DNA from 3 places in the Streptomyces sp. NPDC049970 genome. Region 1 is predicted to be linked to each of the others. Evidence: riboswitches for the same ligand, from Rfam matches in the RefSeq annotation. Region 1 holds a riboswitch; each other region holds the start of a gene.
The links. Region 1 has a riboswitch for cobalamin ahead of AB0I83_RS29305 (cobalamin biosynthesis protein). Riboswitches for the same ligand answer to the same signal wherever they lie in the genome.

Region 1 (7,030 bases):
GGAGCGGACGCGGGCGCTCCCGGCGGCACGAAGGGCAGCCCCGCCGGAGCCCCCTCCTCGATCAGCCGCCACAACGCGTCCGTGTCCGCGTGCTCCTCGACCAGGTCCCCGAGCCGGTCGAGCTGCTCCTCCCGCAGCGCCGCGAAACTCGTGTCGGGCGCGGCGGTGAACCGCCGCCCGGCCGCCCGCGCGACCTCGCCCAGGAACGCCCGCCGGAAGCCGTCGCTCTCCAGCGAGCCGTGCCAGTGCGTCCCCCACACCGAGCCCACCCGGCAGCCGTCCAGGAAGGGTTCGCCGCCGTGCACCTCGGCGACCCCGTGATGGATCTCGTACCCCTCCACCGGCTCCCCGAGCGCCGTCCCGACGGGCCGGCCCAGCACCTTCTCCCGGCCGAAGCGGACGCGCACCGGCAGCAGCCCGAGCCCGTCCACCAGCCCCGCCCGGGACTCCACGTCGTCCTCGACGCGCTCGCCCAGCACCTGGAACCCGCCGCAGATTCCCAGCACCGGACGCCCCTCGGCGGCCCGCCGCAGCAGGGCGTCCGCCAGCCCGCGTTCCCGCAGCCAGGCCAGCGCCTTCACGGTGCCCCGCGTGCCGGGCACGACCACCAGGTCCGCGTCGGCGAGCTCCTCCGCCCGGTCCACGAACCGCACCACCACACCGGGCTCCGCGGCGAGCGCGTCCACATCGGTGAAGTTGGACATCAGCGGTACCGCGCACACCGCGACCCGCAGCACGTCCTCGCCGTGCGGGGGCGCCACCACCGACTCCCGTACGGTGCCGCGCATCGAGACCCGCAGCCCGTCCTCCTCGTCGATGCCCAGCCCGTGGGCGTACGGGAGCACACCGTAGCTCCGCCGTCCCGTGAGCCCGTGCAGCATGTCGAGGCCGGGCTCCAGCAGCGACACGTCCCCGCGGAACTTGTTGACGAGGTACCCGGCGACGAGCGACTGGTCCTCGGCGCTCAGCAGCGCCGTCGTACCGAAGAACGAGGCGAACACACCGCCCCGGTCGATGTCGCCCACCACCAGCACGGGGAAGCGCGCGGCCCGCGCGATGCCCATGTTCACTATGTCCGTACGCCGCAGGTTGATCTCGGCCGGACTGCCCGCCCCCTCGCAGATCACGGCGTCGTACGTACCCCGAAGCTGCTCAAGGCAGTCCACGACCGTGCCCAGCAGCGCCTCCTGACGCCCGCCGTGGTAGCCGCGGGCGCTCATCTCGCCGACCGGCCTGCCCATCAGGACCACCTGGCTCGACCGGTCGCTCCCGGGCTTGAGCAGCACCGGGTTCATCAGCGCCGACGGCTCCACCCGGGCGGCCTGTGCCTGCATCGCCTGGGCGCGGCCGATCTCCGCCCCCTCACGGGTGACGAACGAGTTCAGCGACATGTTCTGCGCCTTGAACGGCGCGACCTTCACCCCCCGGCGCACCAGCCACCGGCAGATCCCGGCCGTGACCACGCTCTTGCCCGCGTCCGACGTGGTGCCGGCGACCAGCAGCCCGCCGCTCATCTTCCCCTCCGTCCCATGGCCAGCCGCCCCGCCGCACACACGCCGAGGGCCAGCACACTCACCCGGCGCGACAGCCGCACCGCGCGTTCGATGTCGGTGACCCGCACGTCCCGGCCGGCCTCCCCGTTGAGTACCGGCCGGTGCTCGACCCGGCCGGCGTAGGCGAGGGTCCCGCCCAGCCGTACGCCGAGCGCCCCCGCGAAGGCGGCCTCCACCGGGCCCGCGTTGGGGCTCGGGTGCCTGTCCGCGTCGGCACGCCAGGCCCGGACGGCCTCGCGCGGGCGGCCCCCGGCGGCCACCGCGAGCGCCGCGGTGAGGCGGGCCCCCGGCCAGCCGGCCAGGTCGTCGAGCCGGGCCGACGCCCAGCCGTAGCGCCGGTTGCGGGCCGACCTGTGTCCCACCATGGCGTCGAGCGTGTTGACGGCCCGGAAGCCGACCAGCCCCGGCACCCCGCCGAGCGCGCCCCACACCAGGGCCCCCACCACGGCGTCGGAGGTGTTCTCGGCCACGGACTCCACCACCGCGCGGGCGATCTGAGGTCCGTCCAGCGCCTGTGGATCGCGGCCGCAGAGATGCGGCAGCCGCTCGCGGGCCAGCTCGACGTCCCCGGCGGCCAGGGCGCCGCCGATGGCGCGCGCCTCGCGGCCCAGCGACGTACCCCCGACGACGGACCAGGTGGCGGCGGCGGTCAGCGCCACGGCCGCGGCGGGGCGGTGGCGTACGGCGCGGGCGGCCAGCGCGGCGGCGCCCGTGGCACCCCCGGCGCAGACGAGCGCGTGCAGGGCGCCCCGGCCCCGGTGGTCGCGCCACAGCACGCTCTCGGCCACCGCGGCGGCTCGCCCGAAGGCGGCGACGGGGTGGCCCCGGCGGGGATCACCGAGCAGCAGGTCGCCGATCAGGCCGGCGGCGGCACCGTACGCGAAGATGCGGTCGGCTCGCACGGATCAGCAGGCCGTCGCGCCTCGAAGGGACCTCGTCACGGGTGGTGCGGGAAGGGACGCACGGCGGCCGGGCATGGCAGATGTCCTCACTCAGGGTCCGCGCCCTGGTTCGACGTGACCGGCGACGAGAGTCTCCTGGCTTCCGGATCCGCAGGTCCTCCGGCCTTCCAGCCCGCGGTCGCGGGCCGTGACTTCCGTGTGGAGGACTGCTCCCCGGTGACAGTGGCGGGACCGCGCCGGATTCGCACCGGCTTCCTCTCCTGTCGCCGTAATGGCCCGGGCAGTCCACCACGCTCTGCGAACGCCCGTCAACCTGCCGTTGACCTGCGAGGCTTCGGCGTGCCCGGACGCACACCGGGCCGGACACACGCACGGTGTGTCCGGCCCGGTGTCACGCACCGAGGAGGTTCAGGCGACGATCAGGTAGATCCCGTACGCGACCGCCACCGCGCACAGCGCGAAGCAGGCGTAGGCACCGGCGCGCGCCGGAGCGTGGGGACCGCCACCGCCCTGAGCCGTCGGCACCTGCCTGGCCAGGCCCAGGATGCCGAGGGTGAAGAGGCCGACGAGTGCGACGGTGATCACGAGGCTGACGCCGAAGACGGACGCGAGAGCTGCCCAGTCGATGTTCATACGGATCTGTCCTTACACCGTGGCCGGTCGGGCCGGGTCGGTCTGGGGGTCGGCCGGGGCGGGGATGGTGGCCTTGAGGTCCGGGACCAGCGTGCCGGCGGGCGGCGGGCTGACCGCCGCGATCGCGGTGGTCACGACGCCCGCGGGCTCGTTGACGTTGGTGTGGTCGACCGGCTTGCGGCGCGACAGCAGCCAGATGGCACCGGAGCCGGCGACGAGCACGACGGCCACCACGGCGACGCCCCAGGGGCCCTGCTTGGTGAGGAACTCCGCCCCGGCGCCGACCAGGCCGGCGGCCGGCAGCGTCAGGCCCCAGGCGATGAACATCCGGGTGGCGGTGGACCAGCGGACCACGCCTCCCTTGCGTCCGAGGCCTGCGCCCATCACCGCACCGGAGCAGGACTGCGTGGTGGAGAGGGAGAAGCCGAGGTGCGAGGAGGCCAGGATGACCGTGGCCGCGCTGGTCTGGGCCGCGAAGCCCTGCGGCGGCCGGAGCTCGGTGAGGCCGCTGCCCATGGTGCGGATGATGCGCCAGCCGCCGAGGTAGGTGCCCAGGGCGATCGCGACACCGGCGGAGGCGATGACCCAGACCGGCGGGTTCGAACCGGGGGCGAGGACGCCGCCGGTGACCAGGGCCAGGGTGATGATGCCCATGGTCTTCTGCGCGTCGTTGGTGCCGTGGGCGAGCGAGACGAGACCGGCCGAGGCGATCTGGCCGGCGCGGTAGCCCTTGGCGGTCGACTTCAGCTGCGCCTCGTCGGTGATCTTCCGGTTGAGGCGGTACGTCAGCTTCGTGGCCAGGAGCGCGGCCACGCCGGCGACGAGCGGCGCGGCGATCGCGGGCAGCAGGACCTTCGTGACGACGGTGCCGCCGTCGATGGAGGACCAGCCCGCCGACATCACCGCTGCGCCGATGAGGCCGCCGAAGAGCGCGTGCGACGAGCTGGAGGGCAGGCCGACCAGCCAGGTCAGCAGATTCCACAGGATGGCGCCGACGAGCGCGGCGAAGATGACCTCGGTTCTGAGGCCGTCCTCGTTGATGATCCCGCCGGAGATCGTCTTGGCGACCTCCACCGACAGGAACGCGCCGACGAGGTTGAGAACGGCGGACATGGCCACCGCTGTCTTGGGCTTGAGTGCGCCGGTCGAGATGGTGGTGGCCATCGCGTTGGCGGTGTCGTGGAAACCGTTCGTGAAATCGAACACGAGAGCTGTCACGATCACGATCGCGAGCAGCAGCGTGATGTGTTCCATTTACCCAGGCAATCGTTCGACGTCAGTGGCACGTGGAACGTAAGCAACCTGGGTGAACGGAAGATGAACTGGGCAGGGCGGCATGGTGACCCCAACCGTTCGCGGCGATTCCGCTTGTGTGCGCGACGGGTAGGCCGGACCGCCGTCGCCGGTGCGGGGACCGGCCCCTCCCGGTGCGAATGGTCCGCTTCCGCGCCGATTCGCCCCGACGGGAGACATGGCTCACGTGTGCCCGCGGAGGCGAACGGGACACCCTCCCTGCCCCTGCCGGGGGCGAGGGGGCGACCCCTAGGATCTCCGCATGAGCGACGGCGATCAGAGCGAGATCCAACAGGCGTGGGACGGTGTCGTCGCGACGGCCCGCAGGACGGCGGCGGAAGGGCTGGTCGTCGGCACCTCAGGCAACGTCTCGGCCCGGGTCGGCGGAATCGTCCTGGTCACCCCCAGCGGAGTGCCCTACGACCGGCTGGGCCCGGGGGACACGGTGGGCGTCGACCTCGAAGGCCGCCAGGTGCTGGGAGAACTCGTCCCGACCAGCGAGCTCCCCCTCCACCTCGCCGTCTACCGGGGGAGCTCCGCGAAGGCCGTCGTCCACACCCACGCCGTGCACGCCACCGCCGTCTCCACCCTCGTCCCCGAGGTACCGCTCGTCCACTACGCCGCGGCCCTGCTCGGCGGCCCCGTCCGCACCGCCGCCTACGCCCGCTACGGAAGCCAGGAGCTCGCCGACAACATGGTGGACGCCCTGCGCGACCGCACGGGCTGCCTGCTGCAGAACCACGGAACCGTCACCTACGGGGACACCCTCGACGAGGCCTACGACCGCACCGCGCAGCTCGAATGGATGTGCAGGCTCTGGCTCGCCGCGAGCTCCGTGCCCGGCCTCAGCCCCAACCTGCTCTCCCACGCCCAGCTCCACGACGTCCAGGACGCCCTGAAGGGCTACGGCCAGCCGGGCTGAGCCCCGCCCCCGCACCGTACGGACGCCGCCCGCTGGCAGCCCGTGCCCAGGCCCGGGACACTGGAGCCGTGCGCCCGGCAACAGCAGCGGCAGCGGCCGCCACCACGATCCTCGGAGTCGGCGCGGCAGCGGTCGCCGCCGGCCGGTACGCGAGCGACGCAGCCCTCGGGGCGCCGTCGCCACCGCGTCCGTTCCCCGCCGACCGCCGTATGACCGTCCACGCCACCGAGGCCGGACAGGTCACGCTGACCCGCTCCTTCGCCGCCCTGCGCCCCGGCGTGTACGGACTGACCGCCCGCGACGTCCACGCGGTCGTCGGCCCGGTCGTCGAGCAGGCCGCCCACGACTCGGCCGACACCGTCGTACGGCGGCTCGAGCGCGTGAACCTCGGCAGTCTGAAGCCGGGCTCCAGGGTCCGCCTCACCCCCGAGATCCACCGCGGCGACCCGCTCGCCGCCCTCGGCCTGGCGTACAAGGAGGTCGAGGTCCCCGGAGAACTCGGCGCCCTGCCGGCCTGGTTCGTTCCCGGCGCCCGCGACACCTGGGTCATCACCGTGCACGGCCTCGGCACCACCAGGGAGCACCCGCTGAACGTGCTGGAGTTCCTGCACGCCCAGCAGCTCCCGGTGCTCGACCTGGCCTACCGCGGCGACCCCGGTGCCCCGCGCTCCCCGGACGGCCTCGCCCACCTCGGCGAATCCGAATGGCGCGACCTCGACGCGGCCATCCGCCACGCCGTGCGCTACGGCGCCGAGAACGTCATCCTCCACGGCTGGTCGTCCGGTGCCTCGATGGCCCTGCACGCGGCCGTGAACTCCGCCCTCCGCGACCGTATCCGCGGCCTCGTCCTCGACTCCCCGGTCCTGGACTGGAAGACCACGCTGCGCGCCCTGGCGGCCGCGCGGGGCGTCCCCGGCGCGCTGCTGCCGCTCGCAGTCCGGGCGGCCCAGGGCCAGACCGGGCTGCACGGCGCCCCGCTCCTGGACACCTCGGTGCCCTCGGCCCTGCACGTCCCCACCCTCGTCCTCCACGGCCCCGACGACACCGTCGCCCCTTGGCAGCCGTCCCGGGAGCTCGCGGCCCGCCGTCCCGACCTGGTCACCCTGCACTCCGTACCGCAGGCTCCGCATGGGGCGATGTGGAACGCCGACCCGGCCGGGTACGAGGAGGCGCTCCGGCGTTTCCTCACGCCCCTGATGTGAGCTGATGGGCCGGAACGGCCCGGTTGGTGACACCGCCTGAGGGCTCCCCGAACCCCGGTCGTGCGGCTTCCGTTTGGGCTTTCGGCCCGTCAGAGGCAAGACTGCTCCCCGTGACGTCCCGTACCCCGCGCGACTCCAGGCTGCGACTTGTCCGCCCGCGACCCCAGGCCACCGCCCGCAAGGCCGTGACGACCCGGCGCACCAGGCCGGCCCCCCGCCCACCCGAGGGCACCCCGCCCCCCGCGGAACTGGCGCGGCAGGCCCGGGCCGTACTCGCCGACGCCGTACGGATCGCGCGCTGGGCCGCGGACGGTGCGAACCCGGCAGCGGCACCGCTCGCCACCGGTGCCCTCGAAGAGGCCTCGGCCGCGCTGGAACTCCCCCGGGACCGGGTGCGGACCGGATGGGACCGGGCCAGGCTGGCCGGGCTCATCGAGTTCCACGGCGACACCGCGCGCCCCGGCTGGCGGCTGCGCGCCTGGGACCGTGACGACTCCGCCGTGCTGCGCGGCTGGGTCGCCCTCT
Region 2 (7,030 bases), on a different contig from region 1:
GGGACGTCGTCGCTGACCCCTCACACAGCGGCCACGCGCCGCACGACCACAGCGAGGGGCGGACCCGGGAGGTTCACGGGGCCGTCCCTTCGTCGCGTCGCCGTGCTCCGGGGACGGCGCGGCCCGGCAGGAAGCGTACGGCGGGCCGGCCGTCCGGTCCTTCCGGTGTGACGACGGCGCGCACCCGGTAGACGTCGGCGATGAGTTCCTCGGTGATGACCTCCGAGGGCGTTCCGCCGGCCACCACCCGGCCTTCCCTCATCACGGTGATCCGGTCGCAGAACATGGCGGCCAGGTTGAGGTCGTGGAGCGCGACGACCGCGGTCACGGGGAGCGCGGCGACCAGGGACAGCAGCTCCAGCTGGTGCTGGATGTCCAGATGGTTGGTCGGCTCGTCCAGCAGGAGTTCGCGCGGCTCCTGGGCGAGTGCCCGGGCGATCTGGACGCGCTGCCGCTCGCCTCCTGACAGGGTGTGCCAGGACTGCCCGGCGCGGTCGGCGAGTCCGGTGCGCGCCAGCGCATCGCGTACGGCGGCCTCGTCCTCGGGCCCCGGCGCGGACCAGGCGCGCCGGTGCGGGATGCGGCCGAGGCGTACGACGTCCAGGACGTTCAGGTCGACCTGGGTGACCGCGTGCTGGTCGACCACGGCCACACGACGGGCCACGGCTCTGCGGCCGGTGTCGGCGAGGGTGCGGCCGTCGAGGGTGACCACGCCCGCGCCGGGGGTGAGTACGCCCGCCATCACCCGCAGCAGGGTGGTCTTGCCCGAGCCGTTGGGACCCAGGAGGCCGACGGTGGCGCCGGGCGCCGGCGAGACGCTCACCCCGTCCAGCACGATCCTTCCGCCGGCCTCCCTGCTGACCCGTGCCGCCCGCAGGCCCTCGCCCGGAGACACGGCCGCGGGCTTCTCCCGCGTCACGCGCTCCTCCGGGTGCGGTAGAGGACCAGGACGAAGGCGGGCACCCCGATCAGCGAGGTGACCACCCCCACCGGCACCTCCTGCGGGTCGAGGACGGTCCTGGCCAGGGTGTCGACCCAGACCAGGAACACGGCCCCGGCCAGTGCGGTCACCGGCAGCAGCCTGCGGTGCCCCGAGCCGGTCAGCGCCCGGGCCGCGTGCGGCAGCACGAGACCGACGAAGCCGATGGCGCCCGCCGAGCTGACGAGGGCCGCGGTCAGCAGCGCGGTCGTGCAGAGCAGCACGATCCGGGTGCGGGCGACGTGGACCCCGAGTGCGGCGGCCGCGTCCTGGCCGAAGGCGAAGGCGTCGAGGGTGCGGGCATGGCCGAGGCAGATCAGCAGCGTGACGGCCAGGACGGCGGAACACAGCCACACGTCGCTCCAGCCGACCCCGCTCAGGGAGCCGAGCAGCCAGAACAGGACGCCGCGTGTCTGCTCCGCGTCGGCGGCGGTCATCACGACGAAGGAGGTCAGGGCGGAGAAGAGCTGCATGGCCGCGACGCCGGACAGGACGACACGGTCGGTGGAGCCGCCGAGGGTGTGGCTGAGCAGCAGCACGAGGGCGAAGGAGAACAGGGCCCCGACGAACGCGCCCGCCGAGACGGGCACCGCTCCCCCGCCGACGCCCAGGACCACGACCACGACCGCCCCGGTGGACGCGCCGGAGGAGACGCCGAGGACGAACGGATCGGCCAGCGGGTTGCGCAGCAGGGACTGCATCACGGTGCCGCACACCGCGAGCCCGGCCCCGCACACCGCGGCGAGCAGGGTGCGGGGCATGCGCAGGTTCCAGATGATGCCGTCCCGGATGGGGGTCAGCCGGGCCTCTCCGACGCCGAGGTGGGAGGCCACCGCGGACCACACGTCCGGGACGGAGATGCGCGCGGGGCCGATCGTGACGGCGACCGCGACGGACAGGAGGAGCAGGGCCGCACCGGCGGTCCACACCAGGCCGTCGCGCAGGACACCGGATCCGGCCGCCCGGCCGGTGGGCGCCGACTCGGGGGCGACGGTCGGCGCGGGTCGGGTGTCCGTCACTCCGCGAGTCCGAACGAGCGCAGCCCGGCCGCGACGCGTTCCACGCCCTCCACGGTCCGGATGCCGGGGTTCATGGCCTGGCCGCTGAGCAGGACGTACCGCTTGTGCCGCACGGCGTCCATGTTCCTGGTGGCGGGGTTGGACTCCAGGAACGCGATCTTCTTGCGGGCGCTCTCGGCGGTCTGCGACTTTCGGGTCAGGTCGCCGATGACCAGCACGTCGGGGTTGCGGTCCGCGACGGTCTCCCAGTTGATCTGGGGCCACTCCTCGTGCGTGTCGTCGAAGACGTTCTCCGCCCCGAGTTCCCCGGTGATGATGCCCGGAGCCCCGCAGCATCCCGCCAGGTAGGGGGATTCGGAGTTGGCGAACCAGTAGAGCAGCGTGGCGTCGGACGCGTCGGTCCGGGTGGTGGCCGCCGTGATCCGGGCCCTCAGCTCGGAGACGAGCGCGTCGCCCCGTTCCGGGACCCCGAACAGCCTTGCCAGGTCCCGCACTTCCGTGTAGACGCTGTCCATGGTCAGGGGCTCGGTGCGGGAACCGTCGCCGCTGCCGCTGTTGTCCTTGGCCGTGCAGTCGGCGGGCGAGACGTAGGTGGGCACTCCGAGGTCCTCGAACTGCTCGCGGGGCGCCACACCGCCCTTGCCGAGGGTCGACTCGAACGAGGCGCTGACGAAATCGGGTTCCAGGCCGAGGACCTTCTCCGACGAGGGGCGGTTCTCCGCGATGCGGGGGACCTTCGCGTTGGCCTTCTCCAGCCCCTCCATCACCGGGTCGGTCCAGGTGGAGGTGCCCGCCAGCCTGTCCTGGAGGCCGAGCGAGAGCAGGATCTCCGTCGATCCCTGGTCCAGGGAGACCGCGTGGTGCGGGGCGGCGGCGACGGTCACGGTGCGTCCGCAGTTCCTGAGCGTCACCGGGTAGCCGTCGGCGCCCGCGCCGTCTGCGGAGCGGGAGGAGCCGCCGCCGTTGCCGCCGCAGGCGGCCAGCAGGACAAGTCCCGCGATGAGCAGGGTGGTTCGGCGTACGGCGGTGGCTATGGGCGGCACGGAGTCCCTCGGCGTCTCTGGGCTCTTGCGCGAAGCCCGGTACGGAGTTCCGCTCCCGGTGCGGAAGCGGGTGCCAGCAGGTCTTCGGACTCGGGTTCGTCCGGGCGGAGCGCCTTCCCGGGGCACCCGAGGGTGTCCCAGTGGCCGTGGCCCCGCCCGTCCCCCTCACCGCTGCGCGTCAGCTCCGGATTCGCACCGGATTCCCTGACTCCACGTGGAGTACGACTGGCTTCTGCAAGTTATCACGCGGTGTTCCGACGGATTCCGGGACCGTGCCAGGAACGGCGGCGGGTGCGGCGGAGTCCGTCCCCGCGCACCCGCCGCCGGACGTCTCAGGGGTGGGGGCGAACCGATTCGCCGCCGGTCGCGGACGACTTCCCGCACCGGCGCGAGAGCACCGACACGGTTCCCCAGTAGGCCAGCAGGACGGCACGGAGGACCAGGATCTCCAGGCTCTCGCCCACCAGGCCGCGTGCCGTGCGGAGGCCGCTCATCGGGCCTCTCCCCCACCGGCGTGCCAGGATGCCCGGGGATCGTCGTACGCGTCGGCGTAACCGGGTCCCGCGATCGGCCAGTCGGCCAGCAGCTCGGCGGGCAGGGCGAAGGAGCCGGCCAGTTCCTGTGCGTGCGCGGCGACGGTCGCGACCAGTTCCTCGGCGGTCTCCGCGAGGGACTCGACCTGATCGCGGCTCAGGAACCCGGCGGCCAGCAGGTCGCCGCTGTTGCGGGCCACCCACTCGACGGCGAACAGCCGCTCCAGCTCCCCCAGCCGCTCCTTGGCCGCCCCTTCCGGCAGAGCGGAGCGCGCGTCGGAGAACGCCTCGGCGGCCTGGAGGTACGCGAAGGCCTCGACACCGCGCAGGGCCGGCCCCGAGGCCGCGTTCCACCGCCCGAGGGCGTCGGCGTCGGGCACCCGCAGCGCCCGGGCCCTGGCCCGGGCGAACCAGGTGTCCCGCACCGCGGCGAGGAGGGTGCGCAGGAAGCGCGGGTCGCTCAGGTCGCCGGGCCCAGGGACGGCGGTGGACTCCCGACCGGGGTCGGCGGCGAAGAGCATGTCGGCGGCCGCCTTGGCGTACAGGGCGATGTTGTCTCCCTCCGCGGTGATGGCGCCCTCCACCCCGGTGACCAGCTCGGTCATGCCGTTGTTCTCCAGCAGGGCCTGAGCACCGCAGCGTTCGCGGCTCTGCACGATGACCTCTCGGGCGCGCCAGGTGATCCAGGCCTTCGCCACGTCGACGAGCGTGCCGGCCTCCGTACGGCCGCTCTCGTCCGTACAGCTCTCCCACCGGTCCTGCGCTCTGAGGTGCAGGAGGCTCATGGCGAAGACCGTGGCCATGGCCGAGGCGAGCGGCCCGTGGTGGGTCCGGTAGGCGTTGACCGGCACCTTCGGTGTGCCCCGGGAACCGGAGACGAGCCGGTGGCCGCCGTACCGCACCGCGACCGCCAGGGTCGCGCGGGCCGAGCCCGCGGCGCAGGCGCTCATGGAGATCCGGCCGGGGGTGACCCGCCCGATGGTCGTCAGGAAGCGCCGCCGCCTGTCCCCGGGCCCGGTCCTGAACTCGCCCTGCGCGCCCGCTCCTTCGCCGTCGCCGAGCAGGGCGTCCCGCGCGAGGAACAGCTGGTCGAACGAGGTGAGGCAGTGGTCGACGGGGCTGCCCATCCGCGCCGGCAGCTGCCGGACCCGTACGCCCGGCAAGGGCCGCACGTCGTCGGTGAGCCGCACCAGGAAGAGGCGTACGCCGTGGTCCGTGCCGTCGGCCAGCAGGCGGGCGGCGACCAGACCGGACTTGGCACCGCCCGCGGGGCCGGTGTTGGGCATGAACTTCTGCGCGCCCGCGTTGGGGGTGTGCAGGACGAATCCGTCCCGTTCGCCGTCGTAGGTCGCGGTGGTCTCCATGGCCGCAGCGTTGTTGCCGTGGGCCACCTCCGTGCAGAGGTAGGTGCCGATGCGCCGCATGGAGAGGTAGTCGGAGAGGTCGCGGCGGCCGGCTCGGTCGTGGTCGAGGAGACTGCCGAGGAACAGGTTGTAGTGGATGCCCGCGACGGTGGTGAGCGCGGGGTCCACCGGGCCGAGCCAGGCGTGCAGGGCGGCCAGCGCCCGGAGGTCGGCGGCGAGGCGTGCTCCGCTGTCGAGCGACCGGTTGAGGATGCGCAGCCGGTCGTAGGCGAGTTCCAGTCGCTCCTCGGGTGTTCCCCCCGCGGGGCGGCGGAACGGTTCTGTGCTGATCAGCCGCTGCCAGAAGCCGTGCTCACGACGGAATTCGGGACCGAGGAGGACGCCGGTCAGCAGATCGGCGGTGGAGGGTGGGGCGGAGTCGGTAAGGGTCACGGTCATACCGAGTTGAACGACCGGGGTGGGGCGAGGACACCCTCGTCACCCGGGGGCAGGGACGCTGGTCAGAGCCGCTGCCAGCTCCGCCCGGTCGGGAGGCAGGGCGCCGGACCGCCCCACCGTGACGGCGGCGGACGCCACCGCGTGGCGCAGCACGTCTCCCAGCACGGCCGTGTCCATGGACCGCAGCCGGGTGCGGCCCCGCTCTCCGAGCAGCCCGCGCGAGGCGAGGGCGTGCAGCGTGCCGGACATGAAGGCGTCGCCGGCCCCCACCGTGTCCGCGACCCGGACGGACGGCGCGCCGACGCGCACCACCGTGTCGCGCAGGAACGCCAGCGCGCCGCCGGCACCCGTGGTGAGGAGGACCACGGCCGGCCCGGCGCGCAGCCAGCGGGCGGCGGCGTCTTCGGGTTCCTCGTCCGGGTACAGCCGGCGCAGGTCCTCGTCGCTGGCCTTGGCGATGTCGCAGACCGCGACGAAGCGCTCGGCCCGGCGTACCGCTCGGGCGCGGTCTCCCGTCAGCCCGGCACGCACGTTGGGGTCGTAGCTGACGGTCGCGTCCGTCCGCAGCGTCTCCACCAGGTCCAGGACGGTGGCCGCGCCCGGTTCGAGTCCGGTGGCGAGGGAGCCGGTGTGGACGTGCCGCGGCGGCTCCCCCGGCCGCTCCACCGCGCCCAGGGTCCAGGTGATGTCGAAGCTGTACGTGGCCCGGCCCTCGTCGTCCAGTTCGACCGTGGCGGCCGGGGTGGGCGCCGGGCTCCCGTCCGTCAGCACCCGCACCCCCGCGGCGGCGAGGTGGTCCCGGATCAGCCGCCCGTGGGCGTCGGGGCCGAGCTGGGTGACCAGCGTGGTGGCGCGGCCGAGCCTGGCCAGTCCGTACGCGACGTTCGCGGGGCTCCCGCCGGGGTGGGTCCGCTCCGGCGCGCCGGGAAGCCGGACGACGTCGGCGACGCATTCACCGATGACCAGCAGGGCGGGGCTGTCGGGCATGGGCGGTGGTTCTCCTGGGGGCGCGGGCGGCGGTGCGCGGTGGGGCACGGCGGTCGCGGGACGCGCCGCCGCCGATCTGCCCGGTGCGTACGGGCCCGCGGGGACCCGGGGTCCGGCGGGCCGCGGGGACGCGTCGCTCAGGAGGCGCCCTCGCGTCCCTCGTCCCCGTACCGGCGTTCGAACTTCGCGACCTGGCCCTCGGTGTCGACCACCCGCGCCCTGCCCGTGAAGAAGGGGTGGCTCTCGGCGGAGATCTCGACGTCGACGACGGGGTAGCTGTTGCCGTCGTCCCAGTCGATGGTCTGCTCGCTCGACGCGGTGGACCGGGTCAGGAAGGCGTACCCGGCGGATCGGTCGCGGAAGACCACGGGACGGTACGACGGGTGCTTGTCCTGCTGCATGGCTGCTCCTGGGGGGTACGGGGATCTCGCGTCCCGGCTCCGGGCCAGCCTGGCCAACGGCGGGGGCCGGCGCGATCCGGGGCGTCCGTACGGAGCATCGGGCGGGCCACCGGGCGGCTCAGGGGTGCGAGCCGCCGGGTGCGACCTGCCCGATCCTGATCAGCCCGCCTGCTCCAGGGCGTCGGCCACGAGCCCGAGGAAGCGCGCGTGGGCCCTGGGGCTGCACACGGGCTCCGGATTCCACGGCACGGTACGCACCCGGCCGG
Region 3 (7,030 bases), on a different contig from region 1:
TGCTGCCGACCACCACCATCGGCTCGTTCCCGCAGACCGACGAACTGCGCACGGCCCGCGCGGACCTGCGGGCCGGACGCATCGGCACCGCCGGGTACGAGGAGCGCATCGAGGCCGAGATCGGCGAGGTGATCTCCTTCCAGGAGAGGACCGGCATCGACGTCCTCGTGCACGGCGAGCCCGAGCGCAACGACATGGTGCACTACTTCGCCGAGCAGCTGACGGGGTACCTCGCCACTCGGCACGGCTGGGTCCAGTCCTACGGCACCCGCTACGTCCGTCCCCCGGTGCTGGCCGGCGACATCTCCCGCCCCGATCCGATGACGGTGCGCTGGACGACGTACGCCCAGTCCCTCACCGACCGCCCGGTCAAGGGCATGCTGACCGGACCGGTCACCATGCTGGCCTGGTCCTTCGTCCGCGACGACCAGCCGCTCGGTGACACCGCCCGCCAGGTCGCGCTGGCCCTGCGCGACGAGGTCGGCGATCTGGAGGCCGCGGGCACGTCCGTCATCCAGGTGGACGAGCCCGCTCTGCGCGAGACCCTGCCGCTCCGCGCGGCGGACCGTCCCGCCTATCTGGACTGGGCCACCGAGTCGTTCCGGCTCACCACCGGCGGCGTGCGGCCGGACACCCAGATCCACACCCACATGTGCTACGCCGAGTTCGGCGACATCATCCAGGCCATCGACGACCTCGACGCCGACGTCATCAGCCTGGAGGCGGCCCGCTCCCACATGCAGGTCGCCCACGAGCTCGCCGCCCACGGGTATCCGCGCGAGGCGGGACCGGGCGTCTACGACATCCACTCGCCCCGGGTGCCGGGCGCCGAGGAGGCCGCGGACCTGCTCCGGACCGGACTGGAGGCCATCCCGGCGGAGCGGCTGTGGGTGAACCCGGACTGCGGTCTCAAGACCCGGGGCTGGCCCGAGACCCGTGCGGCGCTGGGGAATCTGGTCGCCGCGGCACGCACGGTCCGTGGTGAGCTGTCCGGGTCCTGACCGACCGGGCGGCGCCGGCCGGGGCGCGCGACACGCCCCGGCCGGTGCCCGGCGGACCTCCCGCCGGTGTCGCGGGTCCGAGTGACGGGCCCGGCGCGTCTCAGTCGGCGAAACAGCAGTCCCCGCACTTCGAACCGGCCGGTGTCCGGTAGTACAGGCAGCAACTGCGACGGCGGAAGGCCAGGTCCGGTCCGGTCAGGGATCCCGTACCGACGAGCCTTCCGGTGCCGAGCAGTCGCGTGACCAGGCGGGTGAGCGGCGTCCGCAGACCGGGCCGGGCGGCCAGGAGCACTCCGGCCGAACCCGCCAGCGCGGAGGCCGCGTTCCCGTCCAGCAGGCGGGGGGCGATCTTGACGTCCAGCCCGGCCTCCAACGCCGCCAGGTGCCCCATCACCTCGGTGCTCAGGGCGTGTTCGCGGTGCGGGAGCCGGTCGGCGTACCACCCGGCGGGGTGCGGCAGCCTGAGTGCCGAGCCGGTGTCGGCGCGTTGCAGGGCGTCGAGGTCCAGCACGATCCCGTGGAGCAGGGCGCAGGCCAGCACGGGTGACCAGAGGCGGGCCGCGTGCCCCAGTTGGGCGATGGACACGCCGACGCGCGGATCCCTGGTGCGGTACCGGTCGGCGACGGCCGTGGCGAGGTCGGCGAACCCGCGGGCGTACGACTCCTGGACGGGGTGCCAGCCCTCGCCGGGGCCACCGGTCCGCATGGCGAAGAAACCCCCGAGGGCGGCCGCGTCCTCCATCGCCGCCGCCACGGCGTCCTGGGGCGCCCGAGCCGGATCAGCCATGCCGGGTGCCCTCTCCCCCGTGCGTCGCCTGGTGGACGGCTCCGCGCGGACCGGCCGCTTCGGCACCTCGGTCCACCGGGCGCCGCCGGCCTCAGGTGGCCGCACGGCGCCGGGGAGGCAGGAAGGTGTAGAGGTCGAGGATCTCGGGCCTGGACGCCAGGCCCGGGCCGCCCGCACGCACCCAGGCGGCGATGTCCTCCGTCGCGTCAGGGTCGTTGACCAGTCCCAGCCAGACCGGCCGGCCTCCGGCGGCCCGGCCGGCGGCGGAGGGCTGCACGACGACGACGTTGGCCTGGTCGCACACGTCGAGGCACTCGGAGACCCGCACCGGTGCCTCGGTGCGCAGCCGCGCCGTCTGCGCCGCGTGGTCCACTCCGGTCACCTTGGGACTGCCGCAGCAGCAGTCCCGGCACACGACGATGCGGCAGGGGGCCGGGCCCGCCGTCCTCACCGCCACCACGGTGTCCGAAGCCTCCTGGGCCGGGTTGTCGGGCACGCCGAACCACCCTCTCTCCGGGGAGATCCGCCCCGGTGTACGTCGAGGAGGCGACCGCGTGAGTCTCCTGGCTCCCGGGTCGAAGTCCGTCCCGTCCTCACCGCTCCGTCCGGAGGGGCACCAAGGACGGGACGGATCAACTCGCCGGTCACAGTGGCGGGACCGCGCCGGATTCGCACCGGCTTCCTCGGACCGCCGTCGCCCTGTCGTGGGTCATCATGACATCCGACGGAAGGGGGCCGCCGGGCGCGGCGTCCCGGGAACCCGCCACAGGGGCGGCCCTTTCCGTCGGGGCGCGCGGCGGGAGGCCGGGACCGCCCACTTGACCGCGCCCCGACGGAACGTACTATCACCAGGTCATCGCCGCGACGGGAGACAGGAAGCCGGTGTGAATCCGGCACGGTCCCGCCACTGTGACCGGGGAGTGCGACCCTCGACATGCCACTGCGCGCCGCGTGGGAAGGCCGAGGGGAAGCGTCGATCCGGGAGTCAGGACACTGGCCTGTCGCGGGCCCGATCCGAGGAGCGCGGACTCCCCAGGAGGCTTCACGTGTTCACAGCCATGTCCCTTTCCCCGCAGGCCGTTCGACCCCGCCGACGCACGTCCCCGCGGGTCGCGGCAGGCGCGCTCGCGCTGGCGGCACTCGCCCTGACCACGGGGTGCGGCTCCGCCGGTGGCGCGGGCGGAAGCCCGGAGGGCGGGGTGCAGGTGTCCGAGGGCTTCCCCGTCACGATCGACAACTGCGGGGTGAGGACGACGTACACCGAGCCTCCGGCGCGGGTGGTCACCATCCACCAGCACCCGGCGGAGCTGATGCTCGCACTCGGCCTGGGCGACCACCTGGCCGGTACCGCCTTCCCCGACTCGGCCGTGCTGCCCGAGTTGAAGCAGGAGTACGAGGCCGTCCCCGAACTGGCCGAGAGGGAACCGTCGTTCGAGACTGTCCTGGAGGCGGAACCCGACCTCGTCTACGGCGGGTACGGCAGCGCGTTCGCGGACAAGGAGGGGCGCTCGCGCAAGGCGTTCGCCGACGCCGGGATCGACACCCACCTCAACCGCGAGTACTGCGGCAGGAAGCGGGTGACGATGGAGGACACCTACGACGAGATCCGCACCGTGGGCACGATCTTCGGTGTGTCCGACCGCGCCGACACGCTGGTCTCCGATCTGAAGGGGCGGGTCTCCGAGGCCGCGTCCGCCGTCGAGGGCGAATCCGACATGCCGGTCTTCGTCTACGACAGCGGCGACAAGTCGGCCTTCACCGCGGGCGGCAGGAGCCTGGGGACCGAGCTGATCCGGCTCGCCGGCGGCCGCAACGTCTTCGCCGATCTGGACGACGTGTTCGGGGACGTCTCCTGGGAGCAGGTCGTGGAGCGCAAGCCGGAGGCCATAGCCATCTACGACTACGAGGGTTCCGGGAGCGTCGAGCAGAAGAAGGCGTACCTGCTCGCCCAGCCGGCGCTCGCGGATGTGCCGGCGATCAGGAACGAGCGGTTCGTCGTCCTGCCGCTGACCGCGACCCTGGTCGGGATCCGGTCGGCGTACGCGGTCGGGGACCTCGCCCGTGGGCTGCACCCCGAGAGCTTCCGGTGACCGCTCCGGCCGTGGGCACCCCGGCGGAGCCTGCCGTGGGACGGCGCGCGAAGGGTGGCACCGCGGCGGGCGGGGGGACGTTCGCCGTGGCCCTGCTCGTCCTGACCGCCGTGCTTCTCGCATCCGTCGTCGCGGGTCTGGCCATCGGTTCGGTGCACGTCCCGCCGGGCCAGGTGTGGGGAATCGTGTGGCACGCCGTGGGCGCCGACCGGTCCGCGCCGGACTGGTCGCGGGCCCGCGAGACCATCGTGCTGGACGTACGGGCGCCACGTGTCCTGCTCGGGGTGGTGACCGGCGCCGGGCTTGCGGTCGTGGGGACCGCGATGCAGGCACTCGTACGCAACCCCCTAGCGGAGCCCTACCTGTTGGGGGTCTCCTCCGGGGCGTCCCTCGGCGCCGTGACCGTGATCGTGTTCGGGGTGACTCTGTTCGGGCCGGTGTCGCTCCCGGTCGCCGCGTTCGCCGGAGCGCTGGGTGCCCTGCTGCTGGTGTACGCCACCGCCCGTACGGGGGGCCGCATCACGTCCGTGCGGCTGGTGCTGTCCGGTGTGGCGGTCGCGGCCGTACTCACGGCGGTGCTGGACCTGCTGCTGCTGACCAGCGACCGGGGGAACGAGACGCGCGCGATCCTCGCCTGGACGCTCGGTGGCCTCGGCGGTGTCGACTGGGCCACTCTCCGGCTGCCCGGCGCGGCGCTGCTGCTCGGCATCGGTGTCCTCTCCGTGCAGGCACGCAATCTGAACCTGTTGCTGGCCGGCGAGGAGGCCGCCACCACGATGGGCCTGGACGTGGGCCGCTTCCGGTCGCGCATGTTCGTGCTGCTCTCCCTCGTCACCGGCGTGCTGGTGGCGGCTGCCGGGCCGATCGGTTTCGTCGGTCTGATGCTCCCGCACATCGTGCGGCTGTTCGTCGGCGGTGACCACCGCCGGGTGCTGCCCACGGCCGCGCTCGGCGGAGCGGTGTTCCTCGTCTGGGCCGACATCGCCGCGCGTGTGGTGGCCGCACCGATGGAGATCCCGGTCGGGGTGCTCACGGCGCTGTGCGGCGGGCCGTTCTTCCTCTGGCTGATGCGCCGCGACGCACGGCGCGGCACGGGCGAGGGTGTGGCATGAGGGCAGCCGAACTCGTCGTCGACTCGGTCACTCTCACGGCCGGCGCCCATCAGCTGGTGCGCGACGTGTCGATGACCGCTCGCCCCGGTGAGGTGATCGGCCTGGTCGGGCCGAACGGCAGCGGCAAGTCCAGCCTGCTGCGCGCCGTCTACCGCGTCCTGCGCCCCGCCGCCGGCCGGGTCGGGGTCGACGGGCAGGATGCCTGGTCGCTGCCGGTGCGGCGACTCGCCCGGACGGTGGCGGCGGTGACGCAGGAGCCGGGGGCGGAGTTCGACCTCACGGTGCGCGAGGTGGTCGCCATGGGCCGTACGCCGCACAAACGGCTGCTCGCGGGGGACACCGCCGAGGACGCGGAGCTGATCGGGACGGCGCTCGGCGCGGTGGACGTCACCGGGCTGGCGGACCACCCCTTCGACCGACTCTCCGGGGGCGAGCGCCAGCGCGTCCTGATCGCACGGGCACTCGCCCAGCAGCCCTCGCTGCTGGTCCTCGACGAACCGACCAACCACCTGGACATAAAGCACCAGTTGTCGGTCCTCGGCGTGCTGAGGAGACTGCCGGCCACGGTCCTGGTCGCCCTGCACGACCTCAACCTCGCCGCGTACCACTGCGACCGTCTGTACGTCCTCGACGCGGGCGAGGTCGTCGCCTCGGGCACGCCCGCCGAGGTGCTGACCCCGCGTCTCCTCGCCGAGGTGTACGGGGTGGAGGGCGAGGTGACCGTCCACCCCCGGACCGGGGCGCCCCATGTGACGTTCCTGCCGGAGGGGCCGCCTCCCCACGGACCCGCCGGAGCGTAGTCGCGGCCGGCACAGCGGAAGGATCCGTCCCCTCGGCCGACCGGAGGCCGGGCGAGGGGACGGATCCTGGGTAAGGCAGGACAGCCGCGGGGTGTCAGTCGAGGGCGGGCGGTGCCGCGTCCGCCGAAGTGCCCCACCGCGAGGGAGCCGTACCGACCTCGAAGGACAGGTCGCGGGTGCCGCGGATGTCCTCGGTGGTCAGGTAGGTCTTCGCGTACGCGGTCCCGTCGGTCCGGGCGGACTGGATGTAGCGCGCCGAGTCGGAGGTGCCCGGAGCCCTCACGGTCAGCCGGCCCTCGGGGTAGTAGCGGCGGTCCAGGGTGAGGTCCACCCGCTCGAAGACGGGGGTCGAGAGCCCCCAGGTGTCCGTGCCCGGCTGGACCGGGAAGATCCCGATCGAGGACAGGACGTTCCAGGCGGACATCGTCCCGAGGTCGTCGTTCCCGGTCATGCCGGTCGGGGCGTCGGTGAAGAGGGTGAGCGCCGCGTGCACGACGTCGGTCGTCTTCGAGGGCTGGCCGGTGGAGAGGTAGGTGTACGGGGCGATCAGGTCGGGTTCGTTCTGCGGGTTGTACTTGTCCGCGTTGTAGTAGTCGTACGGCCCGTTCACCCACACCTCGCGGGCGGTCTTCGCCGGGTCCTTCAGGAGCTCGTCGTAGGCGAAGAACGAGTCGAGGCGCTCGTTGGCGGCCTGGGTGCCGCCGATCAGGGAGACCATGCCGGGCAGGTCCTGCGGGACGAGCCACTGGTACTGCCAGGACGTGCCCTCGTGGAAGCCCTCGCTCTGTGCGGGGTCGACGGGTCCGGTGAAGTCGCCGGCGGCGTCGCGGGCGCGGAAGAAGCCGGTCGAACTGTCGAAGATCTTCCGGTAGTTCTGCGCGCGCTCCGTGTAGCGCTCGGCGTCCGCCTCGTGGCCCAGCTCCTTCGCCATCTGGCCGAGCATCGCGTCGGACAGTGCGTACTCCAGGGTCGCGGAGGCGCCGTGGTCGTAGTCGGAGTCACCGGGCTTCACGTGCTGGCGACCCTTGATGTAGGGCGCGAAACCGTCGGCGAGGTACTCCTTGTTGGCTTCGCGGCCCACAGGGGCGGAGTCGGCCGACGGCACTCCGTCGGCGTTCTTCCTGAGCGCCCGGTAGGCCTGCTCCTCGTACCCCTTGAGCAGTCCCTGCTGGTAGGCGTTGGTGAGGAACGGCGTGACGGGGTCGCCCGTCATGATGTTCGTCTCGACCGTGCCGTATCC

Region 2: another riboswitch for cobalamin. It lies ahead of AB0I83_RS22885 (ABC transporter substrate-binding protein); the one in region 1 lies ahead of AB0I83_RS29305 (cobalamin biosynthesis protein).
Region 3: another riboswitch for cobalamin. It lies ahead of AB0I83_RS14955 ((2Fe-2S) ferredoxin domain-containing protein); the one in region 1 lies ahead of AB0I83_RS29305 (cobalamin biosynthesis protein).

The regions. Positions count from the first base shown of each region.
Region 1 is NZ_JBFALP010000026.1:6,414-13,443, forward strand. It holds gene AB0I83_RS29300 (cobyric acid synthase) at 1-1,514, opposite strand, end outside; gene AB0I83_RS29305 (cobalamin biosynthesis protein) at 1,511-2,455, opposite strand; cobalamin riboswitch at 2,584-2,714, opposite strand; gene AB0I83_RS29310 (hypothetical protein) at 2,864-3,088, opposite strand; gene AB0I83_RS29315 (inorganic phosphate transporter) at 3,101-4,342, opposite strand; gene AB0I83_RS29320 (class II aldolase/adducin family protein) at 4,644-5,303, shown strand; gene AB0I83_RS29325 (hypothetical protein) at 5,372-6,505, shown strand; gene AB0I83_RS29330 (hypothetical protein) at 6,691-7,030, shown strand, end outside.
Region 2 is NZ_JBFALP010000014.1:67,001-74,030, reverse strand. It holds gene AB0I83_RS22900 (PRC and DUF2382 domain-containing protein) at 1-16, shown strand, start outside; gene AB0I83_RS22895 (ABC transporter ATP-binding protein) at 74-895, opposite strand; gene AB0I83_RS22890 (iron chelate uptake ABC transporter family permease subunit) at 916-1,923, opposite strand; gene AB0I83_RS22885 (ABC transporter substrate-binding protein) at 1,995-3,041, opposite strand; cobalamin riboswitch at 3,099-3,286, opposite strand; gene AB0I83_RS22880 (hypothetical protein) at 3,374-3,535, opposite strand; gene AB0I83_RS22875 (acyl-CoA dehydrogenase) at 3,532-5,376, opposite strand; gene AB0I83_RS22870 (carbohydrate kinase) at 5,416-6,363, opposite strand; gene AB0I83_RS22865 (type B 50S ribosomal protein L31) at 6,501-6,764, opposite strand; gene AB0I83_RS22860 (ABC transporter substrate-binding protein) at 6,924-7,030, opposite strand, start outside.
Region 3 is NZ_JBFALP010000006.1:330,125-337,154, forward strand. It holds gene metE (5-methyltetrahydropteroyltriglutamate--homocysteine S-methyltransferase) at 1-1,001, shown strand, start outside; gene AB0I83_RS14950 ((2Fe-2S)-binding protein) at 1,102-1,788, opposite strand; gene AB0I83_RS14955 ((2Fe-2S) ferredoxin domain-containing protein) at 1,880-2,248, opposite strand; cobalamin riboswitch at 2,345-2,473, opposite strand; cobalamin riboswitch at 2,622-2,805, shown strand; gene AB0I83_RS14960 (ABC transporter substrate-binding protein) at 2,847-3,878, shown strand; gene AB0I83_RS14965 (iron ABC transporter permease) at 3,914-4,990, shown strand; gene AB0I83_RS14970 (ABC transporter ATP-binding protein) at 4,987-5,790, shown strand; gene AB0I83_RS14975 (GH92 family glycosyl hydrolase) at 5,885-7,030, opposite strand, start outside.